Regions from separate parts of the Clostridium sp. CTA-19 genome, predicted to be linked through region 3. Evidence: predicted binding sites of a transcription regulator. Region 3 holds the regulator's gene; each other region holds the start of a gene.
The links. Region 3 encodes HrcA, which represses chaperone genes, less so after heat shock. Its sites were predicted from a motif close to TGTTAGCACTCNNNNNNNNNGAGTGCTAACA; they were not measured.

Region 1 (7,401 bases), on a different contig from region 3:
TGTTTATGTTATCGATAGTACCGGTGCAACTATTCTAAGTAATGATTTTAATGATATAGAATCTAAGGAAAATATAATAGAGGAAGCAAAAAGTGATAAAGAAGTTGAAAACATTGCAAAATATCATAGAAAACTTTTAAATGGAGAATCTGGTGTCGGTGATTATACATATCATGGAAGGACAAAATATCTAGCATACCAACCAATAGAGGGCACAGAAGGTTGGGGAGTTTGTATGCTTATAGACAAGGATGAAGTTTTACAAAGTTTATCTAAGTTACAAATGGTATTAGTTATAACAATAATTATTGCTTTAATAATTGCTATAGGTGTTAGTATGAAGATTGCTATTAATTTTACAAAAGCATTAACTAAGATAAAAGATGCTGTAAAAACTATAGAAAATGGTGATTTTACTATGACCCTTACAGATAAAGATTTGAGTTATAATGATGAGATTGGAGATATTTATAGATCAATAAAGGAAAGTAAAACTTCTATGGCAGAATTAATAAAATCTGTTAGAGATAATTCAAAGATAATTAATGAACAAGCATTAGTTCTTCAAGATACTTCAAATAATCTTTTATCAGGTTCATCTAATATAGTTTATGCAGTTCAAGAAGCAGCTAAGGGCAATGATGAGCAAAGCAGTCACTTGTCATTAATAAATGAATCTATGAATAATTTTTCAGAAAAAATTGTTGAAATGGACAAGGCTGTTGAAAATATAAGCGAAATGGCTGGGTTAATCGGTGAAAATGCTGATGAAAGCAATAAGGATATGAAAGATTTAGTTAAGTCTATAGAAAGGTTTAATGAAAACTTTAAAGGATTTACATCAGTTATTTATAGTGTGAATACAAAAATAAAATCGGTAAATGAAATAACTACAGTAATAAATGCTATAGCAGAGCAAACTAATTTGCTAGCATTAAATGCAGCTATAGAGGCTGCTAGAGCAGGTGAAGCGGGACGAGGATTTTCAGTTGTAGCAGATGAAATAAGAAAACTTGCAGAGAAAAGTAAAGATTCGGTAGTAGAAATTACTAAGGTTATTGAAACTGTATTAGAAGAAAGTAATAAGATATATGTTAATACAGACGATATGCAAAAGGATATAGAAGGTCAAAGAGGAAATGTTGATAAGGCAATTAAATCTTTTGAAACTATATCATTAAATATAAAAGAAACAATTCCTAAAATAGAGATGGTAAGTGAAAGTTCAGGAGATATAAATAAAGAAGGGGAAGTTATTGCAGATAGACTTGATAATGCAACAGCAATATCAGAAGAAATTTCAGCAACAACTGAAGAAATATCTGCATCAACAGAAGAATTTAATAGTTCAAGTGAAGAGGTTAATAATGCAGCGGAAAAATTACTGGATTTAGCAATAGAACTTAATAAGAAAATGGAGATATTTAAATTAGAAGAAAACTAAAGCTTAATTAGTTAAAAGTTAAGAGTTAACAGTTGAAAGTTAAGGAAGAAACTGGGTTAGTCCAGTTTCTTTGAATTTAAAGGAGTAAAATTTGTATTTGGGAGATAAAACAAACTAAGGATATATTCAAAATGTACAGCCGTAACAAATGGGACAGGCACGAAAGGTGTAAACCCATAAAATAGAGAGCAGCTCTTTAAATTTAGTTATCATAAGTAAGAAAAGTTAGCCAGTCCCTTAAATAGTTAAGAGTTAAGAATTAATAGTTAAGAGTTTAGGAGGAAACTGGATTCCAGTTTCTTTGAATTAGAGGGAGTAAATTCTAGGTTCGAGAGATTAAACTAAACAAAAGCTAAAATCCAATTTTGCAACCGTAACAAATGGGACAGGCACGAATGGTTTAATTACATAAAATAGAGAGTAGCTCTTTGAATTTAGTTACCATAATAAAAAGAGTTAGCCAGTCCCTTAAATAGTTAAGAAGTTTAAAGAAATTGACAATGGACAAAGGACAATTGACAATGGTGGAGGAAACTGGACTACCAGTTTCTTTAGATTAGGGGAAGTAAAATTTGAGTTTGAGAAATAAAACTAACTAAAGGTAAAATCAAAATGTACAGCCGTAACAAATGGGACAGGCACGAAAGGTGTAAACCCATAAAATAGAGAGCAGCTCTTTAAATTTAGTTATCATATCCCTTAAATAGTTAAGAGTTAAGAATTAATAGTTAAGAGTTTAGGAGGAAACTGGATTCCAGTTTCTTTGAATTAGAGGGAGTAAAGTCTAGGTTCAAGAAATAAAACTAACTAAAACTATATTCAAAGTTCACAGCCATAACAAATTATATAATTGACAATGGACAAAGGACAATTGACAATGTTGGTTGAAACTGGACTGCCAGTTTCTTTTGAATTAGAAGGAGTAAAGTCTAGGTTCGAGAAATAAAACTAACTAAAACTATATTCAAAGTTCACAGCCGTAACAAGAAGGACAGGCGTACCGAAGTATAATTCCCTTAAGTTATTTTCACAGTGAAATTGAAAGATTATCAATAAAATCTAAAGTAATCAAAGCCGGTCCTTAAAATAGTAGCTTTGCTGCGTAGATGTTCGGGACTGGCTTTGAGTTATTAGTTGAAAAATATAAAACTAGGAGAGCATCAAGTATTAGCGAAGCAAATAAATTTACCGTGCCTGTCCCATTTGTAATGGAGCGAACACTAGGAGTAATTGCTTATTTAAAGGTTTCACTAAAACCAAAATAGGGGTACTGGTTCTTTACTTGTTTTATTGTGGAAATACAGCAATTTTGGAATCTACAGTTTAAACGAAGAAAATAGCCACAAATGAACCTGTCCCACTTGTGATGGGGTAAAAATCTTAGATAATTACTTACTTAGAAGTTTTACTTTTGTAGATTCAAAATACGTTGAGAATTACTAGGAGCAAAGCGAGTAGTAATAACCACAACTATTAACTTTTAACTATAAAAATCCCACAACCATTCACTTAATGTTCATAATTTATGATAATATAATATGTATACGCAAAATCGTAGTGTTTTCTTGTAATTAAGTAGAGGATTCCAAGTTGACTCTTAAATTTATTTATTCCAAAACATAAATTTTTGTTATCAGCTGAGAAAAATAAGTACAAATATATTTAGTTAAGAACCACAACTATTCACTCTTAACTTTTAACTAAAATAATCTGTTAGTTATTGATAAAATATTAATTTGAATTTTCTCATTTGATAAATGAATAAGTTTAAGATTTAATTTGGAACCCTATAACTTTCCATAATATATTAATCATATTAAATTAAATAATAGATAAATAAATTTTTATTATTTGTTAATATGGTCTATTATTTTTTTCATAGGTCTTATTTAAAGATTTTACATAGGTTATAATAATGAATATATAAATGCAAAACTTTTATAGAAATTGCAAAAATAATTTAGTTTTGTGGTGAAGGAGTGTTTTTTATGTTAGTAGATACAGTTAAAAAATATTATGACAAAGAATATGATTTAAATTGTGCAGAAACAATTATATATGCAGCAAATGAGGAATATGGTTTAAATCTTTCACATCAAACTCTTAAAACTATGGCTGCTTTTGGTGGTGGAATGGCTGTAGAAAGCACTTGTGGAGTAATTACAGGTTCTATAGCAGTACTTGGAATTATGTTTACAAAGGAAAAAGCACATGAAAGCGACAGAATTAAGCTGTTAACTCAAGAGTTTATAGATACTTTTGTAAGTGAATTAAAAACAGAAAGTTGTGCAAGACTAAAAAATAGATATAGAGATGATGAAAAAAGATGTGCAGACATTGTGTTTAAAGGCGCAGAAATATTAGATAACATAGTTAATAAAAATAAAGCAAAGTAAAAATTACATATTATAGGGTATATAATACCTAATATTAACTTATACATAAAAATTTAAATATGAATTGAGAATGTTCATATCTTAAAAAGGTTGATAATCAAATTTAAAACATTATCAAATTTCTTTAAGATATTTTTTGAAATTTGCTTTATAAATTGAATTTCATAATAAATAATTTCAATTTTATATTAGATGTTTTTATATGCAATTTTAATTATTTTAAAGATTTCAAGACAAAAATGATGTTTTATGGAAAGTTGCTTAATTACAAGAGAACATTAAAAAATAAAAGATTAAGATTCAATGAATAAAGTGATACTTTGAGGTGCATACCTATATTTGTGGAAGAGGTGATTTTGTGGATTTTAAAGAAGTTTTAGAATTTGATAATAAAATTGTATTAAAGGATGTTAAAAACTTTGAACTTAAGGATATATTTGATTGTGGTCAGTGCTTTAGGTGGAATAAAACAAAAGATAATACTTATATAGGAGTTGCCTATAATAAGGTTATTGAAATAGAAAAAGAAGGCAATAATGTTATTATACATAACTCTAGCCTAAAGGATTTTAATGAAATTTGGTGTGAGTATTTTGATTTGAAAAGAAATTATTCAGAAATAAAAGAAGAACTTAAAAAGGATTCAATATTGGCTACAGCTGTTGCTTTTGGTGAAGGTATCAGAATATTAAAGCAAGAGCCTTTTGAAATATTAATTTCATTTATAGTATCAGCTAATAATAGAATACCAATGATTAAAAGAGCTATAAATAACATAAGTAAAGAATATGGAAATGAGTTAGAGTATAAAGGTGAAAAGTATTATTCCTTTCCATCAGTAGATAGACTTATAGAAGCTTCACAAGAAGACATAGAAAAAATGGGTGTTGGTTTTAGAGCTAAATACATAGTGGATTCTATAGATAAAGTTTATAATAATGTTTACAATTTAGAGGAAATAAAATCAATGGACGATGATGGATGTCATGAAGGGTTAAAACAGTTTAATGGTGTTGGTCCTAAGGTGGCAGATTGTATAATGTTATTCTCTATGCAAAAATATTCATCATTTCCTGTAGATGTATGGGTTAAAAGAGCAATGCAACATTTTTATGTGGCACCAGATGTATCACTGCCAAAAATAAGAATGTTTGCAAGAGATAAATTTGGAAATTTAGCTGGTTTTGCTCAACAATATTTGTTTTTCTATGCAAGAGAAAATAAAATAATATAGAAATTTTAAAAGTTAACTTGGAACCCTATACTAAAGATTGGTGGTGGAGATTATTAGCAGAAAAATTGATAACTTTTTAAAAAAATATGGTGTTCACTTATTTTTTGCTGTGTTTACCATTATAACAATAATTGTTGGATATGAGTATTTTTCCAAATATGCCTCTGCATTTAAAGATCCTGATAATATAAAAAATGTTATACTGTCATACGGTGCTTATAGCTTTTTAATTTTTATAGCCTTACAAGTTATACAGGTTGTATTTTTTTTCATACCAGGAGAAGTAGTTCAAATTGTAGGTGGATATATTTATGGACCAATTAAAGGTTCTTTATTATCTATAGTAGGAATAGCTTTAGGTAGTGCAATAGGATATTTAATAGCAAGATACTTAATGAGAGAACAAGTACAAAAGATGATAGAAAAAAGGGATTTGAAATTGTTTAAAAAAATATTGACTAGAGGAAGTAATAAGCTAGTAATATTTTTTGTATATCTTATACCAGGAATTCCTAAAGATATTTTGGTATACTTATGTGGTGTTTCAGATATAGATTTTTTAGAGTTCCTAATATATTCTACATTAGGGAGGCTTCCATGGATTATAGTATCTGCATTATTTGGAAATGGAATAGGTGAGAGAAATTATGTTACATTAACTATTATAGCTATAGTTTCCTTAGGATTTTTTATTTTTGGAGTGTTAAAAGGAAAAGATCTTCTTAATAAATTCCATAAGATAAAAAATAAAAAAAGTTCAAAATTTAACAAAAAATAAAATAATAAGTTAAATATGAGAAAATGGAAGAAAATAAAAGTAAATTAAAGCTAATTAATGATAAATACGGCTTTTAATAAGCAAAGAAAGTTTGAAATTAAAGTGTTGTTTATTTATTATAATAATATGATTAGCACTCTGCAAAAGAGAGTGCTAATAAAATAAATATTTTTAGGAGGTCATAGTTATGGCAATAAAACCACTTGGTGATAGAGTAGTAATTAAAAGAATAGCAGCTGAAGAGGTAACTAAGAGCGGTATAGTTTTAACAGCAGCATCAAAGGAAAAGCCACAAGAGGCAGAGGTTGTTGCAGTAGGACCTGGCCTTGCTGATGCTAGAATGGAACTTAATGTAGGAGATAGAGTACTATTTTCTAAATATGCTGGAAATGAAATAAAGCATGAAGGACAAGAATATATAATACTTAAGCAAGAAGAAATACTAGCAATAATTGAATAATAATATAGTGAAGATAAAAATAGAAATAAATTAGTAATTGGAGGGTATTAAAATGGCTAAGACAATTTTATTTAGTGAAGAAGCTAGAAGATCTATGCAAAGAGGTGTGGATATATTAGCAGATACAGTTAAAGTTACACTTGGACCAAAAGGAAGAAACGTTGTTTTAGATAAGAAATTTGGATCACCACTTATAACAAATGATGGTGTTACTATAGCAAGAGAAATTGAACTTGAAGATGCTTTTGAAAATATGGGAGCACAACTTGTAAAAGAAGTTTCAACAAAAACAAATGATGTAGCAGGTGATGGTACAACAACAGCTACATTATTAGCTCAAGCAATTATAAGAGAAGGTTTGAAAAATGTAACTGCTGGAGCAAATCCAATGTTAATAAGAACCGGAATAAAAATGGCTGTAAATGTTGCAGTTGAAGAAATAAAGAAATATTCAAAGCCAATAAGCGGTAAAGAAGACATAGCTAGAGTTGCAGCTATATCAGCAGCAGACGAAGAAATAGGACAATTAATATCTGATGCTATGGAAAGAGTAGGAAACGAAGGCGTTATAACTGTTGAAGAGTCTAAATCAATGGGAACAGAGCTTGATGTAGTTGAAGGAATGCAATTTGATAGAGGATATTTAAGTGCTTACATGGTAACAGATGCAGATAAAATGGAAGCTAACTTAGAAGATCCATACATTTTAATAACAGATAAGAAAATAACAAATTTACAAGAAATACTTCCAGTTTTAGAGCAAGTTGTTCAGCAAGGAAAAAAATTATTAATAATTGCTGAAGATGTAGAAGGTGAAGCTTTAGCAACATTAGTAGTTAATAAATTAAGAGGAACATTTACTTGTGTAGCTGTAAAAGCTCCAGGATTTGGTGATAGAAGAAAAGAAATGCTTCAAGACATAGCTATACTTACTGGTGGAACAGTTATAAGTGAAGAACTTGGATATGAATTAAAAGATGCTTCAATAGAAATGTTAGGAAGAGCTGAAAGTGTTAAGATTTGTAAAGAGAACACAACAGTTGTTAATGGAAAAGGATTTAAAGAAGATATAGCTAAGAGAGTAAATCA
Region 2 (7,401 bases), on a different contig from region 3:
TATAAAGTTACTAATGATATGGTTATAGAATCTATTAATAATAATGATTATATTTCTAAAAATAAAGATACATTACATTCTTTTATTAAAGACTTTGTAGTTTTAAAAGGTCAAATTAAAAAAAATAATTCATGGACCCAAAAGACAATTATAGACGGAGTTGAATATGAAGCTATAACCACAATAACAGAAGAAAATGATACTTCTTTCACAACTAAAACTGTTATAAAAGCTCTTAGCTTTGAAGATGGAAAGTATTATACAGAAACTAGAACTTATGAATTAGGTAAAGGATTAATATATTTTAGTTATCTAAATAACCCTTATCTAGAAATTAGCTATTCTTTAATCTAGCCTAAATAGGACCATATAGAAGTTGTATAACTGCAACTTCTATATAGTCCTATCTTACTATTTCTTATTTCATTATTTTACATATATTATTTGTAAATTCTACTGGATCACCTATTGATAACCCTTCTATAAGTAAAGCTTGATTATATAATAAATCGGTATATAGTTTAAACTTTTCTTCATCTTTTTCATGTGCATCCTTTAACGCATCAAAGACTTCATGGTTTATATTTATTTCTAATACTTTATCTGCCTTTAAGCTTGGATTATTTGGCATAGCATTTAATACTTTTTCCATTTCTATTGAAAGTTCCCCTTCATTAGATAAGCATACAGGATGTTTTTTTAATTTTTTAGATGCCTTAACTTCTTTAACCTTATCTTTTAATAATTCTTTCATGCTTTCAAATAATTTATTATCTTCATCACTTGTTTTCATTTCATTTTCTTCAGTATCTATTCCTAAATCACTACTTGATACTGATTTAAATTCCTTTTCTTTATAATTTGCAAGCATTTTTATAGCAAATTCATCTACATCATCTATAAAATATAATATTTCATATCCTTTATCTAACAATAATTCTGTTTGAGGAAGTTTTTCTATTCTTTCATACGATTCTCCTGATGCATAATAAATATATTTTTGTTCTTCTTTCATTCTAGAAACATATTCATCTAAGGTAACCAGTTTCTTCTCTTTAGATGAATAGAACATTAATAAATCTTGTAATACATCTTTATTTGCACCAAAATCACTATATACACCATATTTTAATTGTGATCCAAACGATTTATAAAATTCTTCATATTTTTCTCTTTCATTTTTTAATAGACCTTCTAATTCATTTTTTATCTTAGTTTTTATGTTCTTAGCTATAAGTTTTAATTGTCTATCATGTTGTAAAATTTCTCTTGATATGTTAAGGGAAAAATCCTCTGAATCTACTATTCCTTTAACAAAACTAAAATAATCTGGAAGTAAATCTGCACATTTCTCCATTATCATTACGCCGCTTGAATATAGTTCTAAACCTTTTTCATAATCCTTAGTGTAAAAATCAAATGGTGCTTTTTCTGGTATATATAAAATTGAATTGTAACTTACCATACCATCAACACTTATATGAATATGTTTTAGTGGCTTATCAAATCCAAAATGTTTTTCAACATAAAAGTTATCATAATCTTCATCCTTAAGTTCTCTTTTGTTTTTTCTCCAAATAGGAACCATGCTATTTACAACTTCTTCTTCATTATACTCTTCATATTCACTTTCACTACCCTCTTTAAGTTTGCTCTTAGTTACATCCATTTTTATTGGGTATCTTATAAAATCAGAGTATCTTTTAATTATTGATTTTAATCTATATTCATCCAAATATTCATCAAAATTTTCATCTTCTGTATTATCTTTAATATTTAGTACAATTTCTGTACCAATTGAATCTTTTTCGCAAGGCTCAATTATATAACCGTCAGCCCCTTTAGACTGCCATTTATAAGCTTTATCACTTCCAAATGCTTTACTTATAACGGTAACTTCCTTTGCAACTAAGAATGCTGAATAAAATCCAACTCCAAATTGACCTATTATATCATGGCCATCTTCAACTTCATTTTCTTTTTTAAATTGTAATGAACCACTTTTAGCTATAACACCTAAGTTATTTTCTAATTCATCTTTTGTCATACCTATACCAGTATCACAGATTTTTAAAGTTCTACTTTCTTTAACAGGAATTATATTTATATAATAATTATCTTTCTCAAAAGTTAATGAATCATCAGTTAATGCCTTATAATAAATTTTATCAATAGCATCACTTGAATTAGAAATTAATTCTCTTAAAAAAATTTCTCTATGAGTATAAATTGAATTTATCATAATATCTAAAAGTCTTTTAGACTCTGCCTTAAATTGTTTTGTTTCCAAAATAAACATCTCCTTTCATTACTTAATTTTTAATATACCACTTTTGTTAGCACTTATCAATAGTGAGTGCTAACATTTTATTATATTTTTCAAACTTCTAAATTTAAAATAGGTTCTATAATATATATTTATAGAACCTACCTTGTATTATTTTTTTATTTTACGTCTTAAAACTTCCTATATTTTATGCAACAGTATCTTTATCTATGCTCTCATTATTTTTAGCTAAAATAGGCATTATTAATCCTAATCCTATTAATACAAATGGTGTAACAATATTTAATACTAATTGAAATTTATCTTCAGAATACATTCCTCCAATACATGCAAAAGCAGTAAATGCAAAGCACCATGCACCAAATATAATACCTACTATTCTATTTTTCACAAATTTATATTGTGGATTGAATTTTTCCCCAGCTTTTTTAAGAGCTATATATGCTGCAAATACCCACAAATAACGAAGTGGCATGCATACAGCATTTAATTTAACTAACCATTTAACTAATACATCTACATTTTCAATTCCAAAAATAGGAACTATAATCAATATGGATACAATAACAAAAATAAGCTTATGTCCATTGGTGTAAGCTCCATTTTTATTTTGTTTAAACATTGCTTCTGGAATAAATCTTCTATCTGCACCATCAAGAAGCATACGTAATGGTGCGTCTATTGATAATATTAAAACTGCAAATTGCCCAATCATGTTAGTAATTGCATATATAATTACAAATAAATTTCCTAAATGATAATACTGACCTAATTTTTGAAATGCATAATATGCACCATTAGTCATTAAATCTTTAGGAACATTATTTGAATCAAACATCATTCCAAGTGAAACAGTACCTAAAATTGCACATACAGCAACCATAATCGCAAGTGAAATCATCCCTTTTGAAAATCCTGTTTCAGGATTCTTCATTTTATTTACATATGGTGAAATTTTTTCACATCCACCAACAGCAAAAACTAAAATAGAAAGACTAGTAAAAAATTTTGCATCGAAAGTTGGCATAAATGTTTTTAATGACCAATCTATAGAATATAATTTAGCATCTGTAATAGCTGGAGCAGCTGTCATTAAAAGAATAAATAAAATTGACATTATAAACATAGATGTTCCTGCAAATGCTGCTAATTTCTTTAGTATATTTAATCCCTTTGATGCAATATACATACCAATTATAAATATTACTAAACAACTTAATTGTAAAATCTCTGGTTTCATACTACTTACTCTGTTATCTTGAAAAATTGCCCAACTTGTAGCAATTACAAATCCTGATGGTTTTTGTGAAATATACGGCATATGAACTACCCAATATGTCCAACCTGCATAGTAAGCAAGTTTTGGACCTATAGTTTCATAAATCCAAGAGCTAACACCACCACCACAATCTTTAAAAGCAGAACCTAACTCACCTACCATTAAAGCATAAGGGACGAAATAAATTCCAAAAATTAGAATCCAAGATATAATTGCTTTAAGTCCACCATATTCAGAAAACCCATTAATAACATTTCCAAATCCCCACACCGTTGAAAATGCCATAAACGCTAATGTATACCACATAATTTGTTTATCTTTATTTTCTGACATAACTTATCCCCCTTTTTATTATTAATAAATTTAACTACATTGTAACATAATTAATTGAATATTCACATAATTTTTGTTCGTTTTTATTTTTCATTTCTCGACAGCAATTTCATCGTTATGCTATTTTGTATCATTTATTACATTTTCATTTGACATATATACTAATAAATTTTATAGTTACATACAGTTTTATAATTGAAATATAATTGATTTATAATCTTTTTTAAATTTTTTCAAAAATAATTATAAATATAATTTTAATACATAAAATATTTATATATAATTATTTTCAAGACAATATTTTACCAAATTATTACATATTAGAGGAGGAATTGTGTTGGAACTTTATTGGATTCCTATTAAAGTAGCAGTGATATTATTTCCTTTTTTAGCTGCTGCTATTTGTATACCTTATGCTATATATAATTATAGAAAATATGGTGTTAATAATAAATTTAAAATTTTTATATTTTACACTTTTATTTTTTATATACTTACAGCCTTTTTTATGACCTTATTACCGTTACCTGATATAGATAAACCAGTTTTTATTAGTGGTAGAAACATTCAATTAATCCCTTTTACATTTTTAAAAGATTTTTTATTAGAAACTAAATTTAGTTTTAGTAATCCCAATACATATTTATATATTTTTTCGGAACCAGCCTTTATGCAAGTGTTCTTTAACCTTTTACTTATATTACCTTTAGGCATTTATCTTAGATATTATTTTAAAAAAAGTTTTAAACAAACATTAATTATAACTTTTTTAGTATCTCTCTTCTTTGAAATTACTCAGTTAACTGGGATTTATGGGATTTACAAATATCCCTATAGGGTCTTTGATGTAGATGATCTTATAATAAATACTTTAGGTGGAATAGTTGGTTATTTTATTACTCCTTTATTTAAATATATGCTACCTGATATAAATATTATTAAATCTAAAAATTTTAATATTGGCAAATATTCTACTTATCCAAGGCGATTAATTGCATTTTTTATTGATTGGAATATATGTTTTTTATTTTTTGATGAACATAATATTTTTACATTCATAATACTAACTTTTTTGTACTTCATTTTAATACCTTATTTTACAAACGGATTTACTGTAGGTAAATATTTATTGAAAATGCAATTAAAGGGTAATAGTACTAAATTAAAATTTTCTGAGATTTTACAAAGGTATAGTATACTACTATATGGATATTTTCTTTTATCCTATATATTAAATGATGCAAATAATTACCTTTATAATTTAGAATACTATGAGTTTTTAATTATAATATTAGGTGTTCAAATATTATTAAATGTTTTTGTTTTTTTACATTTAATTAGTCATATTATAAAAAAAGATCCATTACTTTTGCATGATAGAATTAGTGGTGTAACAAATATAAATATCTCTTAACTTTAAGAGTCAACTTGGAACCCTATAAATCCATTCAAAATATAATAAGAACAATATAGCAAATTATTAATTTAGATAATTTGCTATATTGTTCTTTTCATTCTTAATGTTTTTTTAATATATTTGAATTTTTTAATATTAAAATAATCATATAAAAACTTAAATTATTATCTTTAAATCTGTTTTTTATTCTAAATCTTTATTATCTAAATAAATTCTATATAAATTCCAAAAGTTTATTAAGATTATAGCACCATTTGTAACTATAACTGGATATGCCCTTATCACAAAACCATAAACAACAAACAATATACAACCAATTGTATTAAATATTCTAAGTTTAATAATAGATGTCATAAGTAATGATATAGCAATAAATAATGATGCTGCATATCCAACCCATTCAATCATTGGAATTCCAAGCATAATATCACTCTCTCCTAAATTAGTTTATTTTAATTTAGGTTTTGATATTTTAGCATAATTTATTCTTTTTTACTCCATTAATAAAATTATTTCTTTAAAAGTATCTAATTAAACATTAAAATATATATTATATTTTTTATAAGTTATCTAAATTCTTTTAAAGATTTTTCCTCTAATACTTTTAATTCTTTAACTATATTTTTAAAATCATTACTTTCTCTAATCAAATCAAATTCTTTATGTTCAAAAATCTTGAAAATATTTTCGTATAAATTCATTGTTATAGTTCTTTCACTAGTTTTCATTTCATTAAAACACCAAAAGTTACTAAATTTTTTCATATTATTTATATCATTGTATTTTATATCTTCAACCATTTCATAAAGCATTTTTATAGCTTTTTTATCCTCTTTAAAATTTAAATATACCTCTGCAAGATTTAAATATTCTATATGTAATCCTAATATAGAATTTTCTTTAGGCAAAATCATTCTTTTTAGATCTATAGACAAATTATAATATCTTTCCATTATCTTTAATCTATCTTTACTTTTACTCTCATTATAATATGAATTAGCTAACCCCATACATATCATAGTTATATTATTTATATCCTTGAATAAATTACTTTGAAGCAATTCCCTAGCTTTCTTAAATTCCTTTTTCCTAATATATATACTTGATAATACAATGTCAGTATCTAATTGACTTTTTTTTATTTTTTCTAATGCATCTATAGCCTTATCCTCTTCTCCAACTATAGAATAAGCAGCTCCTAATTGAAATAAAGATTGTTCAATTAAATCTATATCATTACAATTTTTAGCTATATCCTCAAATAATTTAATAGCATACCATATCATGCTCATAGATTTTTCTTCATCATTACTTTTCCACGAATACATATTAAATAATGCACCTATTTTTAGTTTTAAATCATAACTTATAGGATATTTTAAAACATATTCCTTACTTTTTTCTATAGCACTTTTTATATTACCTTTACTAAATAAGGCTTCGCATTCTTTAAATATATTCATTACTTCTTTATCAGAAAGTTTAATTTTAAAATTAAATAGTTCATCCATAGAAATATTAAAAAATGTTGCAATAACAGGTAGTATTGTTATATCTGGGTATGAAATACCACTTTTCCATTTTGATACTGCTGCTGTAGATACTCCTATAAAGGTTCCTAATTGGTCTTGAGTAATTCCTTTTTCTTTTCTTAGATTATAAATAACTTCCCCTATTGATAATTTATTCATTAATCATCACTCCATATATAAAATTTGTAAGACCTTACGACTTTAGTATAATTCATACCTATAAGTTAACCAATGGAGTGTCAGTTAAATTTTATATTTCAAAATTAACTTATAGTAAAAAATATATTATATTTTATCTTCTTTCTTTAATTGCTTAGAATACATATCATAATAAACTCCTTTTTTATCAATAAGTTCATTATGATTTCCTTTTTCTTTTATTTGTCCATCATCTACTACCATTATAGTATCTGCATCTCTAATAGTACTAAGCCTATGTGCAATTATAAAACTAGTTCTTCCTTTCATAAGTTTTAACATTGCCTCTTGTATATTTAGCTCCGTACGGGTATCAACACTGCTTGTAGCCTCATCTAAAATTAATATATCTGGG
Region 3 (7,401 bases):
GGTATAATTTAAACTGAGTAATTATAATTTATTTATAAAAAGTATATTAAAATTTAAATGTAGTAAAAAAATTTGATAATATAAAGTAAATTTATATATCCATTACACAAACGGGGGTAAAATTCATGCAAAGTGACAGACAAAAGTATATAAGAAATTTTTCAATAGTTGCCCATATAGATCATGGTAAATCTACATTAGCTGATAGATTGCTAGAGAAAACAGGTACATTAACACAAAGAGAAATGGAATCTCAAGTACTTGATAATATGGAGTTAGAAAAAGAAAGAGGAATAACAATTAAAGCACAAGCAGCAAGACTTGTATATAAAAGAGAAGCAGATGGAAAAGAATACATATTAAATCTAATTGATACTCCAGGACATGTAGACTTTAATTATGAGGTTTCTAGAAGTCTAGCAGCTTGTGAAGGAGCAATTTTAATAGTAGATGCAACACAAGGGATTCAAGCTCAAACTCTTGCAAACTGTTATCTAGCATTAGATAATGATTTAGAAATAGATCCGGTAATAAATAAAATAGATTTAGCAAGTGCAAGACCGGAGGAAGTAAAGCAAGAAATAGAAGATGTTATAGGCATAGAAGCACAGGATGCACCTTTAATATCAGCTAAAACAGGATTAAATATAGAAGATGTATTAGAATCAGTTGTAGAAAAAATACCTGCACCAACTGGTGATGAAGAAGCACCATTAAAAGCATTAATTTTTGATTCTTATTATGATAGTTATAAAGGTGTTGTTACTTATATAAGAGTTTTTGACGGAAGTGTTAAAGTAGGCACAAAAATAAAATTAATGAATACTAATAAAACTTGTGAAGTTACGGAAGTTGGAGTGTTTACTCCAGCACCAATGCCGATTGAAGAATTAAGAGCTGGAGAAGTTGGATATTTAAGTGCTGCTATAAAAAATGTAGGAGATGCAAGAGCAGGAGATACAATAACTGAAGCAAATAGACCTACTAAAGAACCAATGAAAGGTTATAGACCAGCAATACCAATGGTGTTTAGTGGAATATATCCAGCAGATGGTTCAAAATATGAAGCATTAAAAGAAGCTTTAGAAAAATTGCAGCTAAATGACGCTGCACTATCTTTTGAACCAGAAACATCTATTGCATTAGGTTTTGGATTTAGATGTGGTTTCTTAGGATTATTACATATGGAAATAATTCAAGAAAGAATAGAAAGAGAATTTAATTTAGATATAATTACAACAGCGCCATCAGTTATCTATAAAGTTACAAAAACAAATGGTGAACTTTTAGAAATTACGAATCCTACAAATTTACCAGAAATATCAGAAATAAGTTATATGGAAGAGCCTATGGTAAAAGCATCCATAATAGCGCCTTCAGATTATGTAGGAGCTATTATGGAATTATGTCAAGAAAAAAGAGGAGTATTTATAGATATGCAATATCTTGATCAGACAAGGGTTATGCTAAATTATGATATGCCTCTAAATGAGATAGTATATGATTTTTTTGATGCACTAAAATCAAGAACTAAAGGATATGCTTCTTTTGACTATGAATTAAAAGGATATAAAGAAACTAAACTAGTTAAACTTGATATAATGTTAAACGGAGATGTTGTAGATGCTTTATCAATGATAGTTCCAGAAGAAAGGGCTTATCATAGAGGAAGAAATATGGCAGAAAAATTGAAAGAAATTATTCCAAGACAATTATTTGAAATTCCAATCCAAGCAGCTGTAGGTTCAAAGATTATAGCCAGAGAAACTGTAAAAGCTATGAGAAAAGATGTTCTTGCAAAATGTTATGGTGGAGATATATCAAGAAAGAAAAAACTATTAGAAAAACAAAAACAAGGAAAGAAAAGAATGAGACAAGTTGGAAGTGTAGAAGTTCCACAAGAAGCATTCATGGCAGTGCTTAAAATAGATTAATTTTACTAAAAGCTATAAGGAGGAATGCAAAATGAAAGATGTATCATTGTATATTCACATACCATTTTGTAAAAATAAGTGTTTTTATTGTGATTTTCCTTCTTTTAGTGGATGTGACGGGAAAATGCTAGAGTACACTAAAGCGTTAGGAAAAGAAATAGATAAAATAGATAAAGATTACATTATAAAAACGGTATTTATAGGTGGGGGAACTCCCACCTATTTATCTTTAGATGGATTAAAATATATAAAAAAAAGTATAGAAAAATTAAATTTAGCTCCTGATGTTGAGTTTACAGTAGAAGGAAATCCAGGTACATTCACAAAAGAAAAATTAGAATTATTTAAAAGCATGGGTGTTAATAGATTAAGCATAGGTCTTCAAGCTTATCAAGATAATCTTTTAAAAAGTATAGGAAGAATACATTCTGTAGAAGATTTTGAAAAAAGTTATAAATTAGCACGAGAATGTGGATATAAAAATATAAATATAGATTTAATTTTTGGACTTCCAAATCAAGATATTGATAATTGGAAAGAGACACTAAAAAAAGTTGTAAAACTTAACCCAGAACATTTGTCTTGTTATAGTTTAATAATAGAAGAAGATACTAAATTTTATAGTTTATTTGAAAATGATAAATTAAAACTTCCATGTGAAGAAGATGAAAGGGAAATGTATTTAAAAACTTTAGAAATACTAAAAGAAAATGGTTATAATCATTATGAAATTTCAAACTTCTGCAAACCTAATAAAGAATGCAGACATAATTTGGTGTATTGGGAATTAAAACCTTATATTGGCTGTGGAAGTTCTTCCCACTCTTATGTAGATGGACGAAGATATTATAATGAAAGTGATATAGAAGAATATATTAAAAAAATTAATGAAAATGGAAGTGCAATAATAGAAAGTAAAAAAAATAGGATAGAAGATGATATTGAAGAATATATGTTTTTAGGATTGAGAAAAATAGCGGGTGTTAATAAAAAGCAGTTTCAGCTTAAATTTTCTAAGGATATATATGAAATTTATGGGGAAATTATTAATAGATTTAAAGGCTTGAAAATGATAAATGACGATGGTGAAAAAATATACCTCACAGAAAAAGGAATAGAAGTGTCGAACAGCATAATGTGTGAATTTATATTAGAAAAGTAAAAAAGGTATTGACAAATTAATATTAAAATGATATGTTAAGAATGTAGTAATTAGCACTCCTTGTTAACGAGTGCTAATAAAGAGGTGATAATATGAAAATGGATGATAGAAAAATTTATATACTACAAGCTATTATCCATGATTACATTACTTGTGGTGAGCCTGTAGGATCTAGAACTATTGCTAAAAAATATGATTTAGGAATCAGTTCTGCAACTATTAGAAATGAGATGGCGGATTTGGAAGATATGGGATATTTAGAACAACTTCACACATCTTCTGGAAGAAAGCCTTCTGATAAAGGTTATAGACTTTATGTAGATAATTTAATGAAAATATCTAATTTAACATCACAAGAAAAAGCTATAATTAAAAAATCTATAATTGATATGGCTTGTGGTGAAATAGATAGAATCATAATGAATGCTACTGAAATTTTATCAGATCTTACAAAACTTACATCTATAGTAAAGGCTCCGTCTCTTAGGAAAAGTACATTAAGACATGTTCAACTTTCTTTAGTTGATAATAATAATGTCTTAGCAACTATGATAACTAATAGTGGTGTAATTAGAAACAATATTATTAAAATTACAAAACCGATAGATAGCAGTACTCTTTTAAAATTAAATAATGTTTTAAATGAAAAACTAAGAGATATAAATATTGAAGATATTTCTTTGGAATTTCTTTTAAATATTAAAAGAGAATTAAAAGGAAATGAAGAAATTTTAGATGCTATCATTCCTATACTGTATGGGACTTTAATAAATGAAGAAAATAGTAAAATATATATAAAAGGCTCAACAAATATATTTAATTATCAAGAATATAATGATATAGAAAAGGCGAAAGATTTTTTAAATTTTTTAAATAATAATGAATTTGTAAAAAGTTTATTAGATCAAAATAAGGAAAATGGATTAGCCATAAGTATAGGAAAAGAAAATTTTAATGAATATACCAAGCAATGTAGTATTATAACAGCTACTTACAATTACAATGGAATACCATTGGGAACTATAGGAGTTATAGGGCCAACAAGAATTCCGTATGGCAAAGTAGTAGGAATTTTAAATACATTAGTAGATGAGCTTAACTTTAATATAGAAGAGATATATAAGAAGTTTTAAAAAGCTATGGAATGGAGGAGTGCAAAATTGAATAAGAATAATATAGATGAAAATCTAGATGAAATTAAAGATGAACATACTAACAAAACAAGTGAATGTTCAGAAAATCAATGTGAGTGTGATTCAAAAGAAAAAGAAACTACTTTTGAACCAGTAGATGTAAAAAAAATAAAAGAAGAAAATGAAAAATTAAAGAAAGAAGTAGAAGAATTAAAAGAAAAACAATTAAGAATTTCTGCTGAATATGATAATTATAGAAAAAGAACAATAAAAGAAAAGCAAGATGTATATCTGAATGCATATGAAGATGTTTTAAAAGAAATGTTTGAAGTTTTAGATAATCTAGAACGTGCTTTATCATGTGATTCTAACTTAGAGGATTTAAGAAAAGGAATCGAAATGACAGTTAAACAGTTTAATACTTCTTTAGAAAAATTAGAAGTTGAAGAAATAGATACAAATGGAGAATTTGATCCTAACTATCACAATGCAGTAATGCATGAAGAAAATGATAGTGTTGGAGCAAATCAAATAGTTGAAGTATTCTTAAAAGGATACAAAAAAGGTGAAAAAGTACTAAGATATAGTATGGTAAAAGTAGCAAACTAACAATTAGGAGGTAATTTATAATGGGAAAAGTAATTGGTATTGATTTAGGAACAACAAATTCATGTGTAGCAGTTATGGAAGGTGGAGAACCAGTTGTTATAGCAAATGCTGAGGGAGCTAGAACTACACCATCAGTTGTATCTTTTATGAAAGATGGAGAAAGATTAGTAGGTCAGGTTGCTAAAAGACAAGCGATAACTAATCCAGATAAAACTATAATATCAATAAAAAGACATATGGGAACAGGTCATAAAGTTAATATAGATGGAAAAGATTTAACACCACAAGAAATATCTGCAATGGTACTTCAAAAATTAAAAGCTGATGCAGAAGCTTATTTAGGTGAAAAAGTAACAGAAGCAGTTATAACAGTTCCAGCATATTTTAATGATAGTGAAAGACAAGCAACAAAAGACGCAGGAAGAATAGCTGGTTTAGATGTTAAAAGAATAATCAATGAGCCAACAGCTGCATCACTTGCATATGGTCTTGATAAAATGGATACAAATCAAAAAATATTTGTATATGACTTAGGTGGCGGTACTTTTGATGTATCAATACTAGAACTTGGAGATGGAGTGTTTGAAGTTTTATCAACAACAGGTGATACTAAATTAGGTGGAGATGACTTCGACGAAAAAATAATGAACTATATAGCTGAAAGCTTTAAAGCTGAAAATGGTATTGATTTAAGAAATGATAAAATGGCACTTCAAAGATTAAAAGAAGCTTCAGAAAAAGCTAAAATAGAATTATCATCTTCAATGCAAACAAATATTAACTTACCATTTATAACAGCAGATGCTACAGGTCCAAAACATATAGACCTAAACTTAACAAGAGCTAAATTCAATGAATTAACTCATGACTTAGTTCAAAGAACAATTGAGCCAATGAAAAAATCACTTGCAGATGCTAAATTATCAATAAATGATATAGATAAAATACTTTTAGTTGGAGGTTCTACAAGAATACCAGCAGTTCAAGAAGCTGTTAAAAACTTTACAGGAAAAGAACCATCAAAAGGAGTTAACCCAGATGAATGTGTTGCAGTTGGAGCAGCAATTCAAGCAGGAGTATTAACAGGAGATGTTGAAGGATTACTATTATTAGATGTTACTCCATTAACATTAGGAATAGAAACATTAGGTGGAGTTGCAACTCCATTAATAGAAAGGAATACAACAATACCAACTAAGAAGAGCCAAGTGTTCTCTACAGCTCAAGATGGTCAAACATCTGTTGAAATTCACATTGTTCAAGGTGAAAGACAAATGGCTGCGGATAATAAAACATTAGGTAGATTTACTTTATCAGGAATAGCACCAGCTCCAAGAGGAATTCCACAAATAGAAGTTGGATTTGATATAGATGCTAATGGTATTGTAAATGTAACAGCTAAAGATAAAGGAACAGGAAAAGAAGCTAATATTACAATAACAGCATCTACAAATTTAAATGAAGATGAAATTAAAAAAGCTGTAGATGAAGCAGAACAATTTGCAGCTCAAGATAAAGAAAGAAAAGAAGCTATAGAAGTTAAAAATAATGCTGACCAAATGGTTTATCAAACAGAGAAAACATTAGGTGAGTTAGGAGATAAAGTTTCAGCAGAAGATAAATCAGAAATAAATGCTAAAATAGATGCATTAAAAGCTGTTAAAGATGGGGAAGATATAGAAGCAATTAAAAAAGCTACAGAAGAATTAACACAAGCATTCTATGCAGTATCTTCTAAAATGTATCAAGGAGAAGCTGGAGCACAAGGAGAAGCTCAAGCTGAACCACAACAAAATGGTAGTAATGAAGATGAAAATGTAGTTGATACAGATTTTAAAGTAGACTAATTAACAAATTTATTTTAAAAGATTAAAAAAGTAAAGGTTGATAGTTATGAATGTGTATAGTCAAATAATTAAATAGTATTTAATTATAAATACCATAACTATCAACTTTTTTAAAATTTATTTAAAATAAAATTAGCTTAATACTACTCAAAAAAGAGGGATGAGCATAAAAGCTCTTCCCTCAATTTGAGTAATATGTATTAATAGAAGATAGTAATTTGATTCTTATTTTATAAAATATACTTAAATTGGTAACAGCTTTGGATGAGTTTTAATAAGATATATATGTAATAATTTAAAATTGATAAAAAGCACTACATACTAATGCGGTTAAAGTGGAATTTTATATTATATTAATGTTGAAATAATACGTAATATAATTTATATTATAAAGGTTAGAGTATAATAGGTGGTGAAATTAATATAATGGCAAATAAAGATTATTATGAAATTTTAGGTGTAGATAAAAGTGCAACTGAAGATGAAATAAAAAAAGCTTTTAAAAAATCTGCATTAAAATATCATCCAGATAGGAATCCAGGTGATAAAGAAGCAGAAGAAAAATTTAAAGAGTTGAATGAAGCATATCAAGTGCTTTCGGATAGCGAAAAAAGACAAAGATATGATCAATTTGGAACAGCGGATTTTAATGGTCAAGGATTTGGTGGATTTGAAGGAGGATTTGGTGGATTCGACTTTGGAGACATATTTGGCGA

Region 1: the regulator HrcA is predicted to act here: its motif matches at 5,981-6,011, upstream of ACYUE0_RS14690 (co-chaperone GroES).
Region 2: the regulator HrcA is predicted to act here: its motif matches at 2,335-2,365, upstream of htpG (molecular chaperone HtpG).

What each region holds. Positions count from the first base shown of each region.
Region 1 is NZ_BAAABH010000032.1:26,246-33,646, reverse strand. It holds gene ACYUE0_RS14710 (methyl-accepting chemotaxis protein) at 1-1,444, shown strand, start outside; gene ACYUE0_RS14705 (C-GCAxxG-C-C family (seleno)protein) at 3,433-3,840, shown strand; gene ACYUE0_RS14700 (DNA-3-methyladenine glycosylase family protein) at 4,199-5,074, shown strand; gene ACYUE0_RS14695 (TVP38/TMEM64 family protein) at 5,118-5,852, shown strand; gene ACYUE0_RS14690 (co-chaperone GroES) at 6,040-6,312, shown strand; gene groL (chaperonin GroEL) at 6,365-7,401, shown strand, end outside.
Region 2 is NZ_BAAABH010000017.1:55,224-62,624, forward strand. It holds gene ACYUE0_RS10955 (hypothetical protein) at 1-354, shown strand, start outside; gene htpG (molecular chaperone HtpG) at 419-2,290, opposite strand; gene ACYUE0_RS10965 (APC family permease) at 2,475-3,899, opposite strand; gene ACYUE0_RS10970 (VanZ family protein) at 4,237-5,313, shown strand; gene ACYUE0_RS10975 (YgjV family protein) at 5,500-5,739, opposite strand; gene ACYUE0_RS10980 (helix-turn-helix domain-containing protein) at 5,883-7,007, opposite strand; gene ACYUE0_RS10985 (ABC transporter ATP-binding protein) at 7,134-7,401, opposite strand, start outside.
Region 3 is NZ_BAAABH010000026.1:29,505-36,905, reverse strand. It holds gene lepA (translation elongation factor 4) at 126-1,934, shown strand; gene hemW (radical SAM family heme chaperone HemW) at 1,966-3,096, shown strand; gene hrcA (heat-inducible transcriptional repressor HrcA) at 3,195-4,229, shown strand; gene grpE (nucleotide exchange factor GrpE) at 4,236-4,838, shown strand; gene dnaK (molecular chaperone DnaK) at 4,859-6,685, shown strand; gene dnaJ (molecular chaperone DnaJ) at 7,112-7,401, shown strand, end outside.